2 regions of the Paenibacillus aurantius genome follow, and region 2 is predicted to be linked to the other one. Evidence: riboswitches for the same ligand, from Rfam matches in the RefSeq annotation. Region 2 holds a riboswitch; the other holds the start of a gene.

Region 1 (10,420 bases), 1.7 Mb from region 2:
AGGTGGCGTTCCCCGTCCGCATCCATGCGTCGGAAGCGACCTACGACATTCAGTTCGGGAATGTGAAGCGGCCTACGCATTGGAACACCAGCTGGGATTATGCCCGCTTCGAATCGGTCGGGCACCAATGGGCCGATCTATCGGAGCGGCATTACGGGGTCAGTCTCCTGAACGACTGCAAGTACGGCTACGACATCAAGGATAACGTGCTGCGGCTGTCGCTCATCAAGTCGGCGATGGTCCCCGATCCCCAGGCCGATCAAGGGGAGCACGAGTTTACGTACGCGCTGCTTCCGCATGAGGGTGACTGGCTGCAGGGAGGGACCGTCCAGGCGGCCTGGTATCTGAACAATCCGGTTCAAGCGGTATCCGGTCAGCCGGCGGGTCCGGCCCGCTTCTCCCTCTGTACGCCGTCCTCCGAGCATGTCCGGATCGATGCGGTCAAAAAGGCAGAGGACGAGGACGCGATCCTCATCCGCCTGCATGAATTCGCCGGCGCCCGCGGCCGCGTTACCCTGACGAGTGATGCTTCCCTTGCCGGGTGGCAGGAGACCGACCTCATGGAACGGGAAGCGGGAGAGAAGAACATGGGGATTCCCGTTTCGTTTGAGCTGGCGCCTTATGAAATCAAATCGGTCAAGTTGTTCCTGCAGAGCGGAGCCGATAAGCAATAGGGAAGCCCGATAAGGAACAACATTCCCGGAAGGTACGAGAAGCCGTCCCTTAAGTCAGCCTGGCTGGCTTAGGCGACGGCTTCTTTGGTTTGTCCGGATGGAAGCCTTGCTGGTCCCTCTCCATCTATTGACAGTCAAAAGAGGGATATGATATATAGAAAGAAGACTTAGCACTCATGAGGGATGAGTGCTAAAGCAGGCGGCCCGGCCGCTAAGTTAGGCAAACCGAAAGGAGACCCATTCATGGCAAAGAAAGAGTTCCAGGCGGAGTCCAAGCGCCTGCTGGACATGATGATCCATTCGATTTATACGCAGAAGGAAATTTTCTTGAGGGAATTGATCTCCAACGCAAGCGACGCCATCGACAAGCTTTACTACAAAGCCTTGACCGACGAAACGCTTGTGTTCAACAAAGAGGACTACTATATCAAATTAACGGCCGACAAGGCGAGCCGCACCCTAACCTTGACGGATACGGGGATCGGCATGACCCAGGAGGAGCTCGAGGCGAACCTGGGAACGATTGCGAAGAGCGGGTCGCTCGCGTTCAAGAGCGAGAACGAGGCGAAGGAAGGGCACAACATCATCGGCCAGTTCGGGGTCGGCTTCTATGCCGCCTTCATGGTGGCGGATGTCGTCACGGTGATCTCCCGCGCCCACGGAAGCGGACAAGCCTACAAGTGGGAGTCCGAAGGAGCCGACGGGTACACGATCGTACCGGCCGAGAAGGAGACGACGGGCACCGAGATCATCCTGAAGATCAAGGAGAACACGGAGGACGACCGGTACGACGAGTTCCTGGAGGAATACCGGCTCCGCGCCATCGTGAAGAAATATTCGGACTTTATCCGCTACCCCATCAAGATGGACATCAAGAAGCAGCGGGCGAAGGAAGGCGCCGAGAACGAGTTCGAGGAATACACGGAAGAGGAAACCGTCAACAGCATGGTTCCGATCTGGCGCAAGAACAAGAATGAGCTGACCGCCGAGGACTACGAGAACTTCTATGCGGAGAAGCGCTACGGCTACGACAAGCCGCTTAAGCATGTCCATATCAGCGCGGACGGGGCGGTCGTCTACAACGCGATTCTGTTCATTCCGGAGAACACGCCGTTTGACTACTACACGAAAGAATACGAGAAGGGCCTGGAGCTGTACTCGAACGGCGTCCTTATCATGGACAAATGTCCGGACCTGCTGCCGGATTATTTCTCCTTCGTGAAGGGGATGGTGGACTCCGAGGACCTGTCGCTCAACATTTCCCGGGAGATGCTGCAGCATGACCGGCAGCTGAGCCTCATTGCGAAGAACATCAAGAACAAGATCAAGAGCCAGTTGCAGAGCCTCTTGAAGGACGAGCGCGAGAAGTACGAAACCTTCTACCAGGCGTTCGGCCGCCAGCTGAAGTTTGGGGTCTACAGCGACTACGGCGCCAACAAGGAGCTTCTGCAGAACCTGCTCCTGTTCTATTCCTCCAAGGAGAAGAAGCTGGTTACGCTTGACGAATACGTATCCCGGATGCCGGAGGACCAGAAGTATATTTACTACGCCGCCGGCGAGTCCATTGAGCGCATCGACAAGCTTCCGCAGATCGAGCTCGTGTCGGACAAGGGCTACGAGATTCTGTACCTGACGGACGACATTGACGAGTTCGCCGTGAAGGTGATCCAGAAATACCAGGACAAGGAGTTCAAGTCGGTTTCGAGCGGAGATCTCGGGATCGAGTCCGAAGGCGACAAGGACAAGCCGGAGGAGGAAGAAAGCGCCGCGAAGGATCTGTTCGAGGACATGCAGAAGCTTCTGGACGGCAAGGTCAAGAAGGTCAAAGCCTCCAAGCGGCTCAAAACCCATCCCGTCTGCCTGTCCACCGAAGGCGAGCTGACGATCGAGATGGAGAAGATCCTGAAGGCGATGCCGAACAACCAGGGCATCCAGGCCGACAAGGTGCTCGAGATCAACGTCAACCACGACGTGTTCCGCTCACTGAAGGCCGCCCACGACAGCGACAAGGAGAAGCTGGCGCTGTATACGAACCTGCTGTACAACCAGGCCCTCCTAATCGAAGGCCTGCCGGTCGGCGATCCGGTCGAGTTCACGAACGACATCTGCAAAATCATGGTGTAGGCTTACGCAGCTCCGGTCAAAACCAAACGAAACCCGCCTCTGGCCAGCCAGGGCGGGTTTTGTTTTGGCTTCCTACAGCAGGAGCCCGGCCTCCCTGTTAAGAGGGTCATCTCGTGTTTGGAAAGGTTCTTCTTCCTTACAAATGGGTAAAAAGGGAGGAACTTACTACCAACGGAGGTGCTTGAAGCATGGAAAAACGGAAATTCGGAAAGACGGATATGAACGTGTCGGTTCTGGGCTTCGGTGCGGCGCCCATCGGGATGGAGGAAGGCGTCGCCTTCGAGGAGGTCCGCCGCCTGCTGGAGGAAGTGCTGGAGCTGGGGGTAACGGTCATCGACACGGCCTCCTACTACGACCGGAGCGAGGAATACATCGGGCGCGCCATCGGAAACCGCCGGAAGGATTACTACCTGTTCAGCAAATGCGGGGAAGGAGAGTCGGTCGGGCTGGATTATCCCGACTGGGATGCCCGGGCCGTCCGCCCGAGTGTGGAGCGCAGCCTGAAGCGTCTGCAGACGGATTACCTCGACCTTGTGCTGATTCACAGCTGCTCGGAGGCGATTTTGCGCCAGGGGGACTTGATCGCTGAGGTGAAGAAGCTGAAGGAGGAGGGGCTCGTCCGCTATATCGGCTACAGCGGGGACAGCACGGATATGCTGTATGCCATTGGGACGGGGGAATACGACGCCATCGAGACCTCGGTCAACATCGCCGACCAGGAGGCGGTTCATCTGACCTTGAAGGAGGCGGAGAAGGCCGGACTCGGCGTCATCGCGAAGCGCCCGGTGGCGAACGTCGTCTGGAAGCGGGACGAGTCGGAATTCAACACGCCGGGAGACTACAAGGAGCGGCTGGAGAAGCTCTCTTATCCTTTCCTGGAGAAGCCGGCCGACGACATTCTGGAGACCGCCCTCCGGTTCACCCTGTCCATCCCCCAAGTGCATACGGCGATCGTCGGCACGAAGAACAGGGAGCATTTCCGGCAAAATGTTCAACAGGCCGCCAAAGGAAAGCTGGAGGAGAGGGAGATGGAAGCCATTCTCCGACGCTGGCAGGAGGTACGGGAGCCGGCTTGGGCCGGTCTGAAGTAATAAGGCTAAGCCGCAATCGACTTTAGAGTGGACAACACGCGATTGACAGGACGCCATGGGGTCTTTTGCGAAGGCAAAACGACATAATACGGCTTTCCGGTAGAGCACTCCTCGGCCGGAAAGCTTTTTTTAATGGGAGCCCGTTCACAGAATCTACATAGGAAAAAAGTCCCGAAAACTAAAGGTCCAAGAAGGAATGTGTCGAAATCTGGAGAATATCACAAAGGGAAAATAAGGAAATAGGAGGGTGTTATGCTAAGCAAGCTGTCGCTAAAGTACAAAATCATCCTGCCGGTCATGCTGGTCGTTACCGTGGTGATCGCGGGAATGGCGCTGATCCTCTACCGGATGACGGAGGAGAGTCTGCTGCGGAAGGGCGCAAGTACGGCCGAGGTGGTACGGATGAGCGTGGAGAATGCCATGCTCGCCCGAAAGACCGCCGAAGAGGTCATGGAAAAGGAAATGCTCGGCCAGGCCACCCTGGTTTCGTACCTGACCGAGAAGAAGATCGGGTACGAGGACCTGACGGCCCTGAGCCGGAAAGCCGGAATCGACGAGCTGTGGATCTCCGATGACAAGGGCAAGGTCGTGCTGACCAATGCGGGACCGCAGGTCGACTTTAGCTTTGCCGCCGATCCGAAAGGACAGGCTTATGAATTCATGGACCTTATTACGGGCAAGCGCTCTTCCGTCGCCCAGGGGGCGGAGAAGCGCAGCCTGGACGGGAAGGTGTACAAGTACGCAGGGGTCGGAAGCTGGTCATCCGCTTCGCCGCGTATCGTCCAAGTCGGCCGAGAGGGAGAGAAGCTGACTAAGCTCGAGAACGCGATCGGCGTCAAGCCGCTGATCGACCAGATGAAGAACCGGCTGGGAGCGGATGTGCGGCTCTCGGGGGTGGTGGGAGCGGATGGAACCGTCCTCTACGCCAGCGAGGATTCTTGGAAGGAACTGGATGATAATACAAAAGTAAGCCTGGCTTCCGCCCTGGCCTCGGGAATGACCGTTTCCCGCTTCGGCTCGTGGAACGGGGAGGGCGTCACTTTTTTTGTGTCCCCGCTGTCGAATGGACAAGGCTTTGTTGTGGCCCTATCCAATCAAATGCTTTCCGATATCCGCCAGGTCACAGCCGGAGCCGCTCTGATCGGGTTGTTTCTGGCCTGGCTGGTGGTCCTGCTCATCGTTTCCCGCCCTTTCCGCCGGCTTAAGAAGCTCGAAGGCACCCTAACAGCTATCGGCGAAGGAAGCGGAGACCTGACCCTGCGGCTGCCGGAAGGCTCCCGTGACGAGATCGGCACCTTGGCGTCGGCGGCCAATGCGATGCTGGCGACGCTGCAGAACACGATGGGTCGGATGGTGGAGGCGCTGCGCGAATTCGGCGTCGTCGCCGAAACGATGTCCCGCTCCACCGCCCAAACCGGCGTGGTGAATCACCATATTGCCGAAGAAACGCAGGCGGTGGCCCAGCGGGCCCAGGATTCCGACCGCCGGCTGGCCTGGATCGGCGAGATGTTCAGCGAATTGGCCCGGACGGTCGAGAGGGCGAACGGCCTGACTGAGGTGACCGACCGGACCTCCCGGGAAGCCGGCCGGCAGGTGGAGACCGGGCTCGCGATGCTGAATACGGCCACGGACCGAATGAAAGTGATCCAGACGAACACCCGGAAGAGCCACGAGGTGATCGAACAGCTAGCTCTCCAATCGGAGAAAATCGGAGAGATTGTGACGCTTCTTTCCGAGATAGCGGACCAGACCCAGCTGCTTGCCCTCAATGCCGCCATTGAAGCGGCGAGGGCCGGGGAAGCGGGCCGGGGCTTTGCCGTGGTGGCGGGAGAGGTCCGCAAGCTGGCGGAGCATTCCGTTACCGCCGCTGGCGATGTGACGCAGATGGTGTCGGAAATCCGGGAAAGAATTCAGGAAATCGTCCGCAGCCGGGAGCTTCAAGACGGGGATATCCGCGAGGGCATGGACGCTTTCGGGGAAGTGGAGGCTGTCTTCAACCGGATTCGGGCGGCAACCGGCCACCTGCTCGAGCAAATTTCCGCCGCCGCCGAGGGCAACCGGCAATTGGCCGACCGGTGGGGACAGGTTTTGGACGGAGTCGGGCATGTTCAGGAGGTTTCCCGCCTGACGGCCGGAAGTGCGGAGGCGATCGCCGCTTCCGTCGAGGAGCAGACGGCGTCCATGGATGAGATTGCCGCTTCCGCCGAAACGCTCGAAACCACAGCCCGGGACATCAACCAGGTGCTGACCGGGTATAAGCTGTAGGCAGGAAAATCCATGTGCAAGGCGTTACCGCCTGTGGTATAGTTACGAACGAAATCGTAAGAAATCCGGCGGGGGAAGACACTGACGCTTCCCGCCGGGAGAGGTTCGCGAACTCCCTCTATAAAAAACTAAGGAGATGAATTCATGATTAAAGATAAAGCCCTTGTTGTCTTCAGCGGAGGACAGGACAGCACGACGTGCCTGTTCTGGGCGCGCGAGCGCTACGCCGAGGTGGAGGCGGTCACGTTTCAATACGGACAGCGCCACAAGCGGGAGCTCGAATGCGCGGCGGATATCGCCCGGGAGCTCGGCGTCCGGCAGCACGTGCTGGACCTGTCGCTTCTGAACCAGCTCGCCCCGAGCGCCCTGACGCGGGACAACATGGACATCAAGGAAGAGGAGGGCCAGCTGCCGACCACCTTCGTGGACGGGCGCAACCTGCTCTTTCTTTCATTTGCCGCCGTCCTCGTCAAGCAGCGGGGAGGGCGCCATCTCGTCACCGGCGTGTGCGAGACGGATTTCAGCGGCTACCCGGACTGCCGGGATATCTTCATCAAGTCGCTGAACGTGACCCTGAACCTGGCGATGGATTATTCCTTCGTCATCGAGACTCCCCTCATGTGGCTGAACAAGGCCGAAACGTGGGCGCTGTCGGATCGAATGGGGGTCCTGGACTACGTCCGGACCAAAACCTTAACCTGCTACAACGGGGTGATGGCGGACGGCTGCGGGGAATGCCCTGCCTGCAGGCTTCGCCGAAGGGGACTCGAGCAATACTTGGCGGGCCGGGACGGAGAAGAAGCACAATGATACAGCAAATCTACCCTTCCGTTGCCCATCCTTATGCTTATGAATTGAACAAGGACTTCCATTTTGCCGCCGCCCACTCGGTTCCTCATGAGGAGGCGGGCGCTTGCGCCCGGGTGCACGGCCATACGTACTTTGCCAACGTGACGATCGCCGGAGACGAGCTCGATTCCCTAGGCTTCCTGGTCAATTTCTCCGTGGTCAAAAAGCTCATTCACGACCGGTTCGATCATACCCGCCTGAATGACGATCCGCTCTTCGACGATGCCGATCCGTCCCGCTTCCCGACCACGGAGATCGTGGCGAGAACGATTTACGAGCTGATTCAAGACTACTTGGATACGAGGGAAAACCGGCCGGTCTGCCTCCAGGTCTTTCTCCGGGAGACCCCGACAAGCTACGTTCTTTACCGGCCGAAGGCAGGTGTCCGGCATGAAGGGTGACCGCTTCCCCGTCCTGGAAATTTTCGGACCGACCATTCAGGGAGAGGGCATGGTGATCGGACGCAAAACGATGTTCATTCGCACGGCCGGCTGCGACTACTCGTGTTCCTGGTGCGACTCCGCCTTCACGTGGGACGGCTCGGGCAAGGAGGACATCCGCTGGATGGCTCCTGAGAAAATCTTGGAAGAGCTTGACCGGCTGGGAGCCGGGACGTTCGACCATGTTACCCTGTCGGGCGGAAACCCGGCCCTCCTCGGGGGCCTGGGGAAGCTGATCGACTCCCTGCATGCCAGAGGCTGGTCGGTCGCACTCGAAACCCAGGGCAGCCGCTGGCAGGACTGGTTCGCGGCCATCGATGATCTGACGCTGTCGCCCAAGCCTCCCAGCTCCGGCATGGAGACGGACTGGAGAGTTCTGGATGCCATTGTCGGCAAGCTGAGAGAGGTCCCCTTATCTGAAGAAAGGCACAGAAAGGACGGCCCGGCGGGGGAGGAGCATTCTTTCCGAAAGCCGGCCGCTCGGCAGGGAGGGACGGCCGGGGAGAATACGGTGGCCGCCGGGAGCCGGGGGCGGCTGCCAGATGGCAGAAACGCCCGCGGAACGTCCGTCTCCCTCAAGGTAGTCGTGATGGACGACGCCGACCTGGCCTATGCCCGCACGGTGCATCTTCGCTATCCGGGCGTCCCCTTTTTCCTGCAGCCGGGCAACCCGGATGTGGCGGAAGAGGATCAGGGCCGCCTGCTTCACGGGCTGCTCGGGCGATACGAATGGCTGGTCGGATGTGTAATGGAGGACCGGTCTATGCGGAACGTCCGTGTGCTTCCCCAGCTTCATACGTGGCTCTGGGGCAACCGCCGAGGCGTTTGATCAGGAAAGGGTAGGAGAAACAGAAGAGAGTCTTCTAACCGACAGGAGGGGAAAAGCATAGCCAACCGATGGAAGCTGACGCTTCCTCAGCTTAAAAAGGAGCTGAAGGAGCGCTCGCCGGAGGAACTGATGGAGCTTCTGATCGAAGCAGTAAAATCCAGCCCGGAAGCAAGGGAGCATGTCACGGAAATCCTGCTTGAGGAGAAGGCCCGGAAGGAATATGCCCGTCTGTCCGGGGTTACCTCTCTGGAGGGGATGAAACGATGGCGAGAGGTTCAGCCTGATGTTCAGGAGAGGTTTCTTTCCAATGTCTTCTGCGGAAATTGCGGAGTGGTCCGGATCAAGGACTATACGGTCCAGCTGATGCCTTACGGGATCGTTCTCGAGGGTGTCTGCTCGACGTGCAGCAGGAAGGTAGCCCGGGTGGTGGAATGAACCGCCGGAGCCGGCACGGCACTGGAGGTTCCCTTAAATCTGGCCGACCCCGTCGTATCACAACACGAAGAAACCCGGCCGGGCGCGGCTGGGTTTCTTCGTGTTGTGGTTCTGCTGTCTAGAAGAGGACATTAGCCGACCCACTCGCTGCGCAGCGTAAACAGCTCGCGCAGGGCTTCCGTCGGAAGCTCCGTGATCCAGCCCTCCGAAGTGGCGATGACGTTATCGCTCAGCTGCTGCTTGTTCTCGAGCATCTCGTCGATGCGCTCCTCCAAGGTCCCGATGGCAATGAACTTGTGCACCTGGACGTCGCGTTTCTGGCCCATCCGGTACGCCCGGTCGGTGGCCTGGTTCTCGACGGCCGGGTTCCACCAGCGGTCAAAATGAAACACATGGTTGGCCGCCGTCAGGTTAAGCCCGACTCCGCCCGCCTTCAGCGAGAGGATGAACACGTTCGGCTGCTCGCCGGGCGGAAGGGAGGAGGACTGGAACCGGTCGATCATGCGGTCGCGCGCCGTTTTGGACGTGCTTCCGTTCAGGTACAGCACGGGCTCCTCCAGCTCCTGCGAGAGGATAAGCTGAAGCAGGTGGCCCATGCCCAGGTACTGCGTGAAGATCAGGCAGCGCTCGTCCGATTCGCGCAGCTCCTTGACCATGGCGAGCAGCCTCTCGAGCTTCGAAGAGCGGGCGATCAGCGCATTCCGGTCCAGCGTTCCGCGGGCCTCGGGCGTCAGACCGGGCACCGCTTCCTTCGTCATCAGCACGGGATGGTCGCACACCCGCTTCAGGTACGTAAGCGTGGCGAGAATCGCTCCTTTGCGCTCAATCCCTTCGAGCTTTTGGATGCGTTCCATAAGATCGTTAACCGTCTGTTCATATAAAGCCGCCTGCTCGGCGGTCAATGGAACGTACGTCTTCATCTCATTCTTGTCCGGCAGGTCAAGCTGGATGCTCGGGTCCTTCTTCTTCCGGCGCAGCAGGAACGGCTGAATCAGCCTCTGCAGCTGGGCGGTGCGTTTCTCGTCGCGCTCCTTCTCGATGGGGCCGGCGAAGCGGATCCCGAAAGCCTTTTGGCTTCCCAGATAGCCGGGCGAGAGGAAGTCGAAGATCGACCACAGCTCGGAGAGCCGGTTCTCGATCGGCGTTCCGGTCAGCGCAATGCGGTGCCGGGCCGGGAAGAGACGGACCGCCGCCGACTGCCTGGTCTGGGCGTTCTTGATGTTCTGGGCTTCGTCGAGGGCGATCGTTTCCCAGGTGAAGCCCTGCAAAAGCTCCTGGTCGAGAGCGGCCGTGGCATAGGAGGTCAGCACGACGTCGGCCTGCCGGGCCCCCGCCTCGAACGCTTCTCCGCTCAGGCGGCGGGGGCCGTAGTGCAGGAGAACGCGAAGCGACGGCCCGAAGCGGGCGATTTCCCTCTGCCAGTTGCCGAGCACCGAGGTCGGGCAGAGGATGAGGGAAGGGACGCCTGTGCCGCCGCACTTCGCCGTCTCCTGAACGTGCAGCAGGTAGGCGATGAGCTGCACCGTCTTGCCGAGGCCCATGTCGTCGGCCAGGCAGGCGCCGAGTCCGAAGCGGCGCAGGTTCGCGAGCCAGGAGAAGCCGTCCCGCTGGTACGAGCGCAGCTCCGCGCGAAGACCCGCCGGCACGGCGAGCCCCGGCAGCTCGGACGGCTGGCCCAGCCCGCGGATGAGCTTCTCCAGGTGCTCGTTCAGC
Region 2 (10,420 bases):
ACGTATCGTTGATGAATTCGGCGGCTTCGGGGCGCTGGGCCAGCTCGGCGAGCTGGGGAAGGGATTTCTTCGCTAGCCGCTCCTGGAGGTTGCTTTCAAGAGCGCCGTAAAACTCCACGATGTCCTGGAAGTCAAAGCCGTTCGCCCCGGCGCTGATGCCCGAGAGCTTGGCCAGCTGGCTGAGCAGCGGATAATGCTTCACCCGTACCCGCTCAAGATCGGCGAGGGTTGGATTATAGTAAATCCCAAGATCGGTCACGAGATCCATCAGGTTCTCCTCGGTCACGAACTCGAAGCCTTCTTGGTTCCCTTTCTTAGCGGCGATCGGCTCCCAAATCTCCTTGATCAGCATGGGATCGGTCAAGGCCTTTACATTGTTCCGCACTTCCCGGATGAGAGGCAGATCCTCCTGGAGCAGGAAATCATGGATCCGGTTAAGCTTCAACTGCACCTGGCCGGCTTGCGGGGGCAGCGACACGGCCGCGTAGGCATCCGACTGCAGGGGCAGCAGGGCTGCGGGGGTCAGCAGCAGGCTTAGGGACAGCGTCGTAGCAATCGTCGTTTTCTTCATTTGGCATGCTCACCTCTTGTTCTTTGGAATGGTATGGTCAACCGGCGGAGAAGTCCTTTCGGCTTCTGCCGGATGGGCCAGGGGTCTATGGCCTCGCCTGTGAGCATAAGCTCGGTGTTGCGCCGGAGACGTTCGACTGCAGCATCTCCCAGTCTTTTCTGCAGGAGGGCATAGGCCGGAGCCAGCCGGTTATTTCGAACCTCCGTATCATGGGCGTCGCTTGCCACGAAATGAACCAGGTCCCGGTCACAGAACCGCAAGGCGGCTTTCTGGATTCGGGAGCCGAACAGACCGGTCAGGGAATGGGAAGTCAGCTGGCTGAGGGCTCCTTTGTCGATCAGGGCTTCGAGGAGCCCGGGATCGGCGGCCAGGACGGCGTTTCTTTCGGGATGGGCGATAATGGGGGTAATGCCCAGCACCCGAAGCTCATGAAGGGTTTCCTCCAGACGGGAGGGCAAGCGACTCGCCGGCAGCTCCAGAAGCAGGTAGCGGTTTCCTTGCAGAATCAGGCGGCCTTCCTCCAAATCCTCCAGCAGCCGGTCAGTCAGCCTGACCTCTTGGCCGGGGATAATCTCCAGGTTTACGTCGAGATCGGCCAGAACAGCATTAAGGGTATGGACGGCTTGTATAATAGCGGATGCAGAATTCCGGTAAACGCCATTGGCATGGTGCGGGGTAGCGACGATAGCGGTGATCCCTTCCCGGACGGCAAGCTCGGCCATGCGGACCGACTGGTCCATCTCTTCAGGGCCGTCATCCATGCCGGGAAGAATGTGGCAATGGATGTCTATCATAACGTCCCCCCTTTGCTCGTTTGATGGAGTGATGATACGCAGTGACACACTGTGATACATAATGTATCATCCACCGTATGACCAATTTAAGATACAAAATGTATCTTGTCAATAACTTTTCTAAAAATTGCCTAACATTTCGAGTTAATTCTTTGTAAATCGTTAGGATTTTCAGAGGGTTTTCGACGATATCACGGGGAATTCGCGGTTAAGTTAAGCGTTTTCAGCATTTTTAAAAAAAGGAGGAAAAATGGGAGGCCTTGTCCGCCTGGAGGCGGTTTTATATAGAAGGGGTGGAAGATAGCGCTGGAGGAGGCTGCTGGAGGAAGGTCCTCTTCTTCTGGGACTTTCGGATGTAACCTTACCCGACAAGCCCGCTTCCTTGCTCTCGCGGCTGCAGAGGATTACATGGCCTTCTTGCGTTCGAGTTCGGACACCCAGCGGGACTCTTTCGTTTTCTCAAACTTCTCGGGACACAGCCCAAGCTGCTGCATCACTTTCAGAATATCCAATTCGATTCCTTGTTTCTCCACGAAAAGCCCTCCTTAACGAAAAAATAAGTTGTTTTCCTGCCGGTTGACCGATACCGAAAAAAATTTACTTCCATCTGTCGAAATAGTAAGCAAATTGCCGCAACACCACGTATAATATAGTGTGAGCTTGTCCGTCCTCCTTACGGAGCAGGAGGAGCGGTCATGATTGTTGGGAATAATGTAACGATATGTATCACGGTACTTACCATTATAGCGGAATCCCCTGCAAAAAAAAGGGACTTTATCCCGGATTTTTCGGCTGATTTTCATGGAGAGACAGGGTTCGACAAGTCGCACTTAATGACTGGTTCTCCCCGTTTTCTATGCTCCTTTAAGACCAATAACGGCTTTAACGGCAAGTTTCCGGCTGCTTCCGGCCCGGCTTTGAATTCCGAGTAGTCATCTAGACCCATCTGCCTGTATAATAGGTTACACTGAGTATCGTTGGAGGGATTTTCTTGAAGGACGGAAACCGTATAGCACAGCTTAGATCGGCCAGGGGCCTAACCCAAGGAGAGCTCGCCGAGAAAGTCGGGGTCACCCGGGCTTCCTTATCCCACTATGAGAATAACCGCCGGGAGCCCGATTGGGATACGCTTCTGAAGCTCGCCGATTTCTTCTCCGTCAGTGCGGATTATCTCATGAATCGGACGAACGAGCCCCATCGCACGCTCGATCCCGACGTCAGGGAGTTCGTGGATAACCTGGAGCTTTCCGACGAAACCCTGCTGGAGAAATTTCAATTGACCGTGGACGGAAGAAGATTAACCCCGGAAGAAGCACGGCGTTTTATCGCCTTCGTGAGGGCGGAGCGGGAAATGAATCCGAAGGAAGTAAAGTGAACCGTCTCCACCCTGTCTCTTCTATTATAATAGGAACGGCTGCGAACCCCCTTAAACGGCAGCGGGCCGGAACGCTCGTCGGGGAGCATCGCCAGCCGGAGAAACGGACACCTTCCTAAAAGGCACCTCTTCCAAAGACATCGGAAACGATCCGCTGTTTGGGGGGGTGCCTTTTGAAAGATAAGGCGGCGGATGCAGACGGAAGACATATGTGGTATAGTACTAGAGGATAACCAAAGAAGAAACTCTAGGGCTGCCAGTCCTAGGAGAGGTTCGCGAACTCCCTCTATAAAAAACTAAGAATGGATGCTGCCGTCCTAGGACCGGTATGCCTTTTTTGCGCATTCTTACGTTTGATCATAGCCTGTTCCCGGAATCTCTTCTTCTACCCATTCGGCCTTAGGGCCGCATCCAGGAAGGAGATTTTTTTATGTCGGAAGGAAGAAAGCCGGAAGAAATGAAAGACATCACCCTGCTCGGCAGCCAAGGAACGAAATACAGCTTCGGCTACGATCCCGGGGTTCTGGAGGCGTTCGACAACAAGCACCCCAACCGGGACTACTTCGTCAAGTTCAACTGCCCCGAATTCACCAGCCTGTGCCCGATGACGGGACAGCCGGATTTTGCCACGATCTACATCTCGTATATTCCGGATAAGAAGATGGTTGAGAGCAAGGCTCTTAAGCTCTACCTGTTCAGCTTCCGCAACCACGGCGATTTCCATGAGGACTGCATGAACATCATCATGAACGACCTGATCGCCCTTATGCAGCCCCGCTACATTGAGGTCTGGGGCAAGTTCACCCCGCGCGGCGGCATCTCCATCGACCCTTACTGCAACTGGGGCCAGCCGGGGACGAAATACGAAGCCATGGCCGAGCACCGGCTAATGAATCACGATCTCTATCCCGAAAAAGTGGATAACCGGTAGGAGGGAGAAACCGATGAGACCATTTCTTCTCCTGCTCTACCTCGTTTCGATTGCCGGCGCCAACGTCGTGACGGCTTCCACGGCGCCGCTCGCGTTCGGGCCGGTGCTCGTGCCGGCCGGGTCGTTCCTGATCGGCGCGATCTTCATCCTGCGCGATCTCGTGCAGAACGCCTATGGCCGTGCCCGAACGTACGCTGTCATCGCCTGCGCGATGGTGCTGTCGGCGGTGACGTCCTGGCTGCTCGGCGATACGCTGTGGATCGTCTTCGCGTCCGCCGTCACCTTCCTCGTCTCCGAAACGACGGATACGGAAATCTATACGCGGCTGAAGCTTCCCCTCGCCCGCCGGGTTCTCTACAGCGGCCTCGCCGGGGGAACCGTCGACAGTGTGCTGTTTGTGCTCATCGGCCTGTCCCCGCTTGGCGCCGGCTTCCTGCCGTGGGAGGCCGTCGGCTACGCCATGGCCGGGCAGGTGCTCGTCAAGGTGGGCCTGCAGGCGGCCGCCGCGGCCGTGATTGCCCTCGGCGCGAAGGCCCGCCGTTCCGCAGAGGCTTAGCTCGCCGCGGAATGGCTCGAGGGTGCGAGGCGGGGACCGCCCGCCGCCGGCGAACCGGCCGGCCCGCACCAAAACGCCCTTTCCTTTCGTCCGGCGGACGAGAGGAAAGGGCGTTTTTTGGTGCGGGCCGATTCTAGTGCCTTAATGCTGCCAGCCGTCCCGTTAGGCAGGGCGCGGAGCCCACTGCCTCAGCACCCGCTCCACCTCGGGAGCAAACACGGGCTTGCTGATGTAGTCCATCATCCCGGCCTCGAAACACCTTTCCCGGTCGTCCCTCCGCGCGTACGCCGTAACGGCCACAATGACAGGTCCCTCGCCGGGCGGATAATGCTGCCGGATCGCCTGGGTGGCTTCCAAGCCGTCCATGTCCGGCATCTCCAGGTCCATGAAGATCAGGTCATAGGCCTCTGCCTTCGACGCTTCCAGCGCCTCCACCCCGCTCCCGGCGCTGTCGGCTGCACAGCCGTGCTTCCGGAGCAGCGAGTGAAGGAGCTGCCGGTTCACCCCATTGTCGTCGGCCACGAGAATCCGCAAAGCGCTGTAGTCCACCGCCTCTTCAGGAGCAAGAGCCGGCCTGTCCTCCCGGCGTCCCGCGGCGGCGACATCCGTTTCGATAGCCGGATGAAGGGCCGCGGCGGCGAACTCCTTGCCGGGAGGAGTGAGGGGAACGACAAAGGAGAAGGTGGAGCCCTCGTGCTCCCGGCTTTCCACGCCGATGGAACCGCCCATGAGTTCCACGAGCTTCTTGCAGATGGCAAGCCCCAGTCCGGTTCCGCCATATTTGCGGTTAATGACGGGACTCAGCTGGGAGAAGGACTGGAAGAGCAGATCATGCTTGTCCGCGGGGATGCCGATTCCGGTGTCCTCAACCGCGATTTCGAGAAGCACCTGATCCCGTTCCGGGACGAACCGGGACCGGGCCTGCACTTCAATGCGGCCCTCCTCCGTAAACTTCACCGCGTTCCCGACCAGGTTCACGAGAATTTGCCGGAGCCGCCCTTCGTCTCCCCCCAGCTGGACCGGCACCGTTTCGTCCACCCGCCATTCCAGCGCCAGCCCCTTCTCGGCTGCCTTCGGGGCAAACAGCTCCAGAACACCGCGCAGGAGAGAATGCACCTCGATGCTGTCATGGCTCAGCTCCATCTTGCCGGATTCGATCCGGCTGAAGTCGAGAATTTCGTTCATGATGCGCAGAAGCGCCTTGCTGCTTTTGATGATGGTCTCCGTGTAGAGCTTCTGCTCCTCAGACAAGGGGGTTCCCGCCAGCAGGTCCGCCATGCCAATAATGCCGTTCATGGGGGTCCGGATCTCATGGCTGACCACGGCCAGAAATTCGGATTTGGCCTGATCGGCCTTCTCCGCCGCCTCCTTTGCCCGGAGGATTTCCTTCTCTCCCGTGATGTCCCGGAACACGACCACCGCCCCTCTCGGCCGGCCGTTCTCGACAAGCGGGGTAACGCGGTAATCGGCCAGAAAGCTTGAGCCGTCCTTGCGCCAGAACACCGCTTCCTTGTTGTAGTGCGAGCGTCCGTCCCGGATGGTGCGGAAGAGCGCCGTTTCTTCCGTCGTCAGCCGGCTCATGTCGTTAAGCGCTTCTCTCAGCATCCCGAGATAAGGCCGTCCGATCAGCTCCGTCGCCTCGAAGCCGAGCATGGCCGCCCCCGCCGGATTGATAAAGATGGCATGGCCCTCCTCGTCGAGCCCGAAGATCCCTTCCGAGACCGAGTTCAGAATAAGTGTATAGTCCGAGCTTAGCTTCTCGATCTGTTCGATGTACTGCTTACGCTCGGTAATGTCCGTCGTGATCCCGAACACCCCGACCACTTCCCCGTCCACGATAATCGGAATGTTCGTCGAGTTGATTTCCACCGGGTGCCCGTCTTTGTGAAGGATGGTCAGGTCGTAGCTTTGCGGCTCTCCTTGCTTGGCGAGACCGAAGTGATGCAGGGTCTTCGGCAGGTCCTTCGGATGGACGATCGGCCCCCAGTACATGCCGATCAGCTCCTCCAGCGTATAGCCTGTAATCTTCACGAGATTGGCATTGGCCGTCAGGTAATCCCCGTCCAGGTTCATGGAATAAACCGCCGCCGGATTATGGTCAAAAAGCGACTTGTACCGCTGCTCGCTTTCCTGAAGGCGCTGATCCGCTTCCCGCCGCTCGGTAATGTCCCGGGAGATGGAGATAATCTCCTCCAGCTCGCCGTTGCCGTTCATCATGTAGCGGCTCGTCGATTCGAGCCATACGTAACGGCCGTCCTTGCATTGAAAGCGGAAGGTGACGCTGCTGCCTTCCGTATACCGGTTCTGGTCGAGAAAGACCTTCACCCGGTCCAGGTCCTCCGGATGAACCATTTCAATGGCGCTTCCCCCTACCATTTCCTCCGGTTCATAGCCGAAAAAGGTCCGGCAGCTCGGGGACGAGAAGGTGATGGTCGCGGCCTCATCCGCCGTATGCCGGGAGATCCAGTCGAGGGAGGCCTCCGTGATCAGACGCTGCTTTCGTTCGCTGTCCTTCAGCCGTTTCTCCATTAAGCGCAGCCCGGTCATGTCGACGGCTTGAACGAGCAGAAAGCGCCTGTCGTCCCCTTCCGTCCTTTCCCATTCCGAGAAGGCCAGCGACAGCCAGACAGCCGTTCCGTTCTTATGAAGATAGCGCTTCACCAGCGGTTCGGACAAAAGCCTTTCTTCCTCCCCGACGGCCGGAAACGCCGGATCGTCAGGGTGAGTCAGCTCCCGGTCGGTCATCCTCCGCAGCTCCTCTTCCCCATATCCCAGCAGACGGCACAGGGAAGGATTCGCCATTACCCAGTGACCCGCCTGCCTGTCCATGATTCCGATCCCGAAGGGAGCGCTTTCGTAAGCCCGTTCAAAGACAACTTCCTTATCCGCATAAAACTCCATAATTTCGGGGCCCTCCTGGCTTTCATCTGCCGACGGCTGACCGCTGCCGGCCGAGCGCTATCCGCTATCTATACTTTAAACGAAGTCCGGTCCCCCTTACCACTATTTCCTTCCACAAAAAAAACCGCCCCCAGCCCGTTGGGCCCGTAAGGCGGTCGGATGGCAGGCCGAAGCTTACTTGAACACCTGGATCCGTTCCTCGACCGGACCGAATTCTTTTTCTCCCGGAGGAGCGGTCGGGGTTCCGAAGGGCATCTGCGCAATGAGCTGCCACGTTTCCGGAAGCCCCCACTCGGCCTTGACCCGTTCGTCGATGAGCGGGTTATAATGCTGCAGGTTCGCGCCGAGCCCTTCGGCCTCCAGAGCCGTCCAGATGACGAACTGGAGCATGCCGGATGACTGCTGCGACCAGACGGGGAACCGATCCTGGTAGGTCGGAAGCTTGGCTTGGAGTTCCTCGATTACCGCCTGGTCCTCGAAGTACAGCACCGTGCCGTACGCACCGCGGAATCCGTCCATTCGCTGCTGGGTCGATTCGAACTTGTCCGCAGGGACAATCGTCTTCAGGATTTCCGTCGTGATGTCCCACAGCTTGTTGTGCTGCTCCCCGAACAGAATGACGACGCGGGAGCTGCGGGAATTGAACGCGGACGGCGTATGCTTCACCGCCTCGTGGACGATTTCCTGGATGCGCTCGTCCGAAACGGTCGATTCCTTGCTGAGTGTATAGATGGAGCGTCTTTCCGATACGGCCTTGGCAAACTCTTTGGTCATGGGTATTCCCTCCGCAACTGTGATCTGGTTTTCGGAAATAGTTAGCTTCTTGTAAAAAGAAAGTGAGTGAGCAAAGCAAACCGGCGTTTTTAAGCATGTCAACGATGTTTACCCGCCGGAAAGGCTTTTGAACCAAGTGCGGCAAGTGCCTTATCCGGGAGTGTTGTTCTGCTTTCCTATGGATTCTCGTGCGCATACCCGGTGCTTTACTTGCCAACAAAGTTCCCGGATAAGAAACTAGCTTATCCAAGAATGACCCCTGCCCATACATACTTCCCGCCGGAAGAGAGGATACTGGTTAGAAAAAGGTGGTGCTTCCATGATCAACCGCTTGTCACTTTCACTCCCCCCGCAGGAAGTAGCGGCCCATTATTCCGTTGACCGCATCGTGACCGGCTATGAAGCCGATGCCTCTTACCGGCCGACGGAGCCGATTCCCGTGCTCTACATGAAGGGGGCCGAGCAGAAGGAAACCTGCCTCGACCTTCATACCTGGGGGATTTTCCCCCACTGGGCCAAGGATTCGGTCAACGCCGAGAGCGAATCCATTCCCGAGAAGCCCGCCTATCGCCGGCTGATGGCCAAATTCCGCTGCCTCATTCCGTGCGACGGCTTCTATACATGGAGAATGGAAGGCAAAACCCGCATCCCCGTCAAATTCACCCTACCCGGCCGCCAAGTGTTCGGGCTTGCCGGTATCTATGATGTATGGAAACAGCCAAGCGGAGCGGAGTACCGGACGTGCACCATTCTGACGACCCGGGCGAACCGGGTGATCTTTCCTTATCATGACCGGATGCCGGTCATCCTTCAGGAGCAGGACACGGCCCCATGGCTTGATCCGGCCTACCGGAGATCCGACGAGTTTCTGTCCCTGCTGCTTCCTTACGAGGCCGAGGCCATGATGGCCGAGGAGAGGCCGGGAGACGAAGCGCCCGGGAGACCGGCCAAGGGACGGGAGACGAGCAAGCGGAGCCGGTGGGGCTGGGCTCCGATCAAGGAATAGAGCTCCCGTCCCCAGCCCGGCAGTCCGGCTCCCGCCGGATTTCGCCGCCGCCTGGAGAACGACCCGCCGGTCAGCGGGAATCGAGGGACCCCTCCCGGTATTCGGTAGGGGTCCTTCCCGTTTCCCTGCGGAACCATTGGGCCATATGCGAGGCGCTGCGGAAGCCTATGGCCGAGCCGATCTCGGCCATGGACAGCTTTCCTTCCCCGAGCAGCCTCTTCGCCTCCTGCAGCCTCACCCGCTGCAGCTGCTCCGCGGGGCTCCGGCCGGTTACCCGCTTGTAGACGCGCTGCAGGTGGTAAGGGCTGACGGCAAGCTCGTCGGCCAGAATGGGCAGCGTCAGCGGGCGGCCGAGCCGCTCCGTGAGAAGCCGGTCCACCTCGGCGGCGAGCGCGGCGTCGGGCCCGTGGCTTCCCGGCGTTTCGGGGCGGCACCGCTTGCACGGGCGGAAGCCTTCCCGGACCGCGGCTTTTACTGAGGGAAAGAACGTAACGTTCTCAGGCTTCGGGGTCTTCGCCCGGCAGGAGGGCCGGCAGACGATGCCCGTCGTGCGGACCCCCGTATAGTAAATGCCGTCAAAGGTGCTTTCCTTGCGGGCCACCGTTTCGTAGACCCGGTTGAACAATTCGGCGTCCATCCGCGTCACCTCCTTTACCGCCAGTATACCCCCGGGCGGTCCGGGAGAGAAGCGGGCGGCAACAAGAACGCAACCTTTCGACAGCCGGCAGGCCCGCCGTCATCGGCCGGCGTCATTTCAGCCGGATGTGCTTAAGCGTCGTCAGCAGACGGTCGGCCCTGCGCCTCCACGGTCCCCGGTTGTCAGGCTGCAGCTCCAGTCCGGCCAGGGATGCAATCGCCTCCACATTATCCCGGACGGTATGATGTTCCGTGTCGAGATGATGCCGGAAGGCTTCGTGGGCGAGGCCCTTCACGCAGCGGTCAATCTGTTGGGCCGCCCAGGAGTCCGGCCCCTCCCTGCGGCTCCGCAGACGCTTCAGCAGCGTTTCGCGGGAGGCGCATAACGCAAAGTGCCGCACATCGGCCCCCTCTCTTCTCAGCCGGCCTGCCATCTCGTCGAAATACCCGGTATCCACCACGGTCATGGGAACGAGGAGAACGCCCTTATGCTCACGGTTCAAGTAGGCGAGCATGTGGTAGTTCATCTCCCTCCACATGGGAAAGTGCTGAAAATCCCCGCCGGCCAGCTCCTTCGGAAGATTTCGGCGGATAAAGTACCCTACATTCTCCGGGTCGTACACGAACGAACCGGGAAGCCGCCGGTGAAGCTCAAAGGCAGTTTGGGTTTTGCCTGCCCCGAAGGCTCCGTTAATCCACACGATCATCGGTCCACCTCCCATTCGGAACCGGTGCTTCTTAAGCACGGTTCGGTCTATCTTCTCGCAGGCTCCTGCGTTTTCCTCTTCTTGTGGTTGTTAGGCAGACTTATAGCCCTTCGCGATGTCCAGCACCAATTATACCAATTTATGGACCGCCGTTATATCCCTAAGATAA

The links. A riboswitch is a leader RNA that binds a small molecule or an ion and turns the genes downstream of it on or off. The one in region 2 is predicted to bind preQ1.
Region 1: linked by a shared signal. The riboswitch ahead of queC (7-cyano-7-deazaguanine synthase QueC) and the one ahead of queF (preQ(1) synthase) in region 2 are both predicted to bind preQ1.

The regions. Positions count from the first base shown of each region.
Region 1 is NZ_CP130318.1:922,343-932,762, forward strand. It holds gene MJA45_RS04500 (alpha-mannosidase) at 1-674, shown strand, start outside; gene htpG (molecular chaperone HtpG) at 918-2,798, shown strand; gene MJA45_RS04510 (aldo/keto reductase) at 2,987-3,889, shown strand; gene MJA45_RS04515 (methyl-accepting chemotaxis protein) at 4,142-6,154, shown strand; PreQ1 riboswitch class I at 6,249-6,292, shown strand; gene queC (7-cyano-7-deazaguanine synthase QueC) at 6,299-6,964, shown strand; gene MJA45_RS04525 (6-carboxytetrahydropterin synthase) at 6,961-7,404, shown strand; gene queE (7-carboxy-7-deazaguanine synthase QueE) at 7,394-8,272, shown strand; gene MJA45_RS04535 (hypothetical protein) at 8,402-8,707, shown strand; gene MJA45_RS04540 (DEAD/DEAH box helicase) at 8,839-10,420, opposite strand, start outside.
Region 2 is NZ_CP130318.1:5,540,086-5,550,505, forward strand. It holds gene MJA45_RS24980 (hypothetical protein) at 1-571, opposite strand, end outside; gene MJA45_RS24985 (tyrosine-protein phosphatase) at 568-1,365, opposite strand; gene MJA45_RS24990 (hypothetical protein) at 1,770-1,898, opposite strand; gene MJA45_RS24995 (hypothetical protein) at 2,061-2,297, shown strand; gene MJA45_RS25000 (helix-turn-helix domain-containing protein) at 2,357-2,740, shown strand; PreQ1 riboswitch class I at 3,003-3,046, shown strand; gene queF (preQ(1) synthase) at 3,171-3,671, shown strand; gene MJA45_RS25010 (VUT family protein) at 3,685-4,227, shown strand; gene MJA45_RS25015 (PAS domain S-box protein) at 4,390-7,128, opposite strand; gene MJA45_RS25020 (nitroreductase family protein) at 7,303-7,902, opposite strand; gene MJA45_RS25025 (SOS response-associated peptidase) at 8,222-8,908, shown strand; gene MJA45_RS25030 (bifunctional transcriptional activator/DNA repair enzyme AdaA) at 8,979-9,545, opposite strand; gene MJA45_RS25035 (AAA family ATPase) at 9,658-10,251, opposite strand.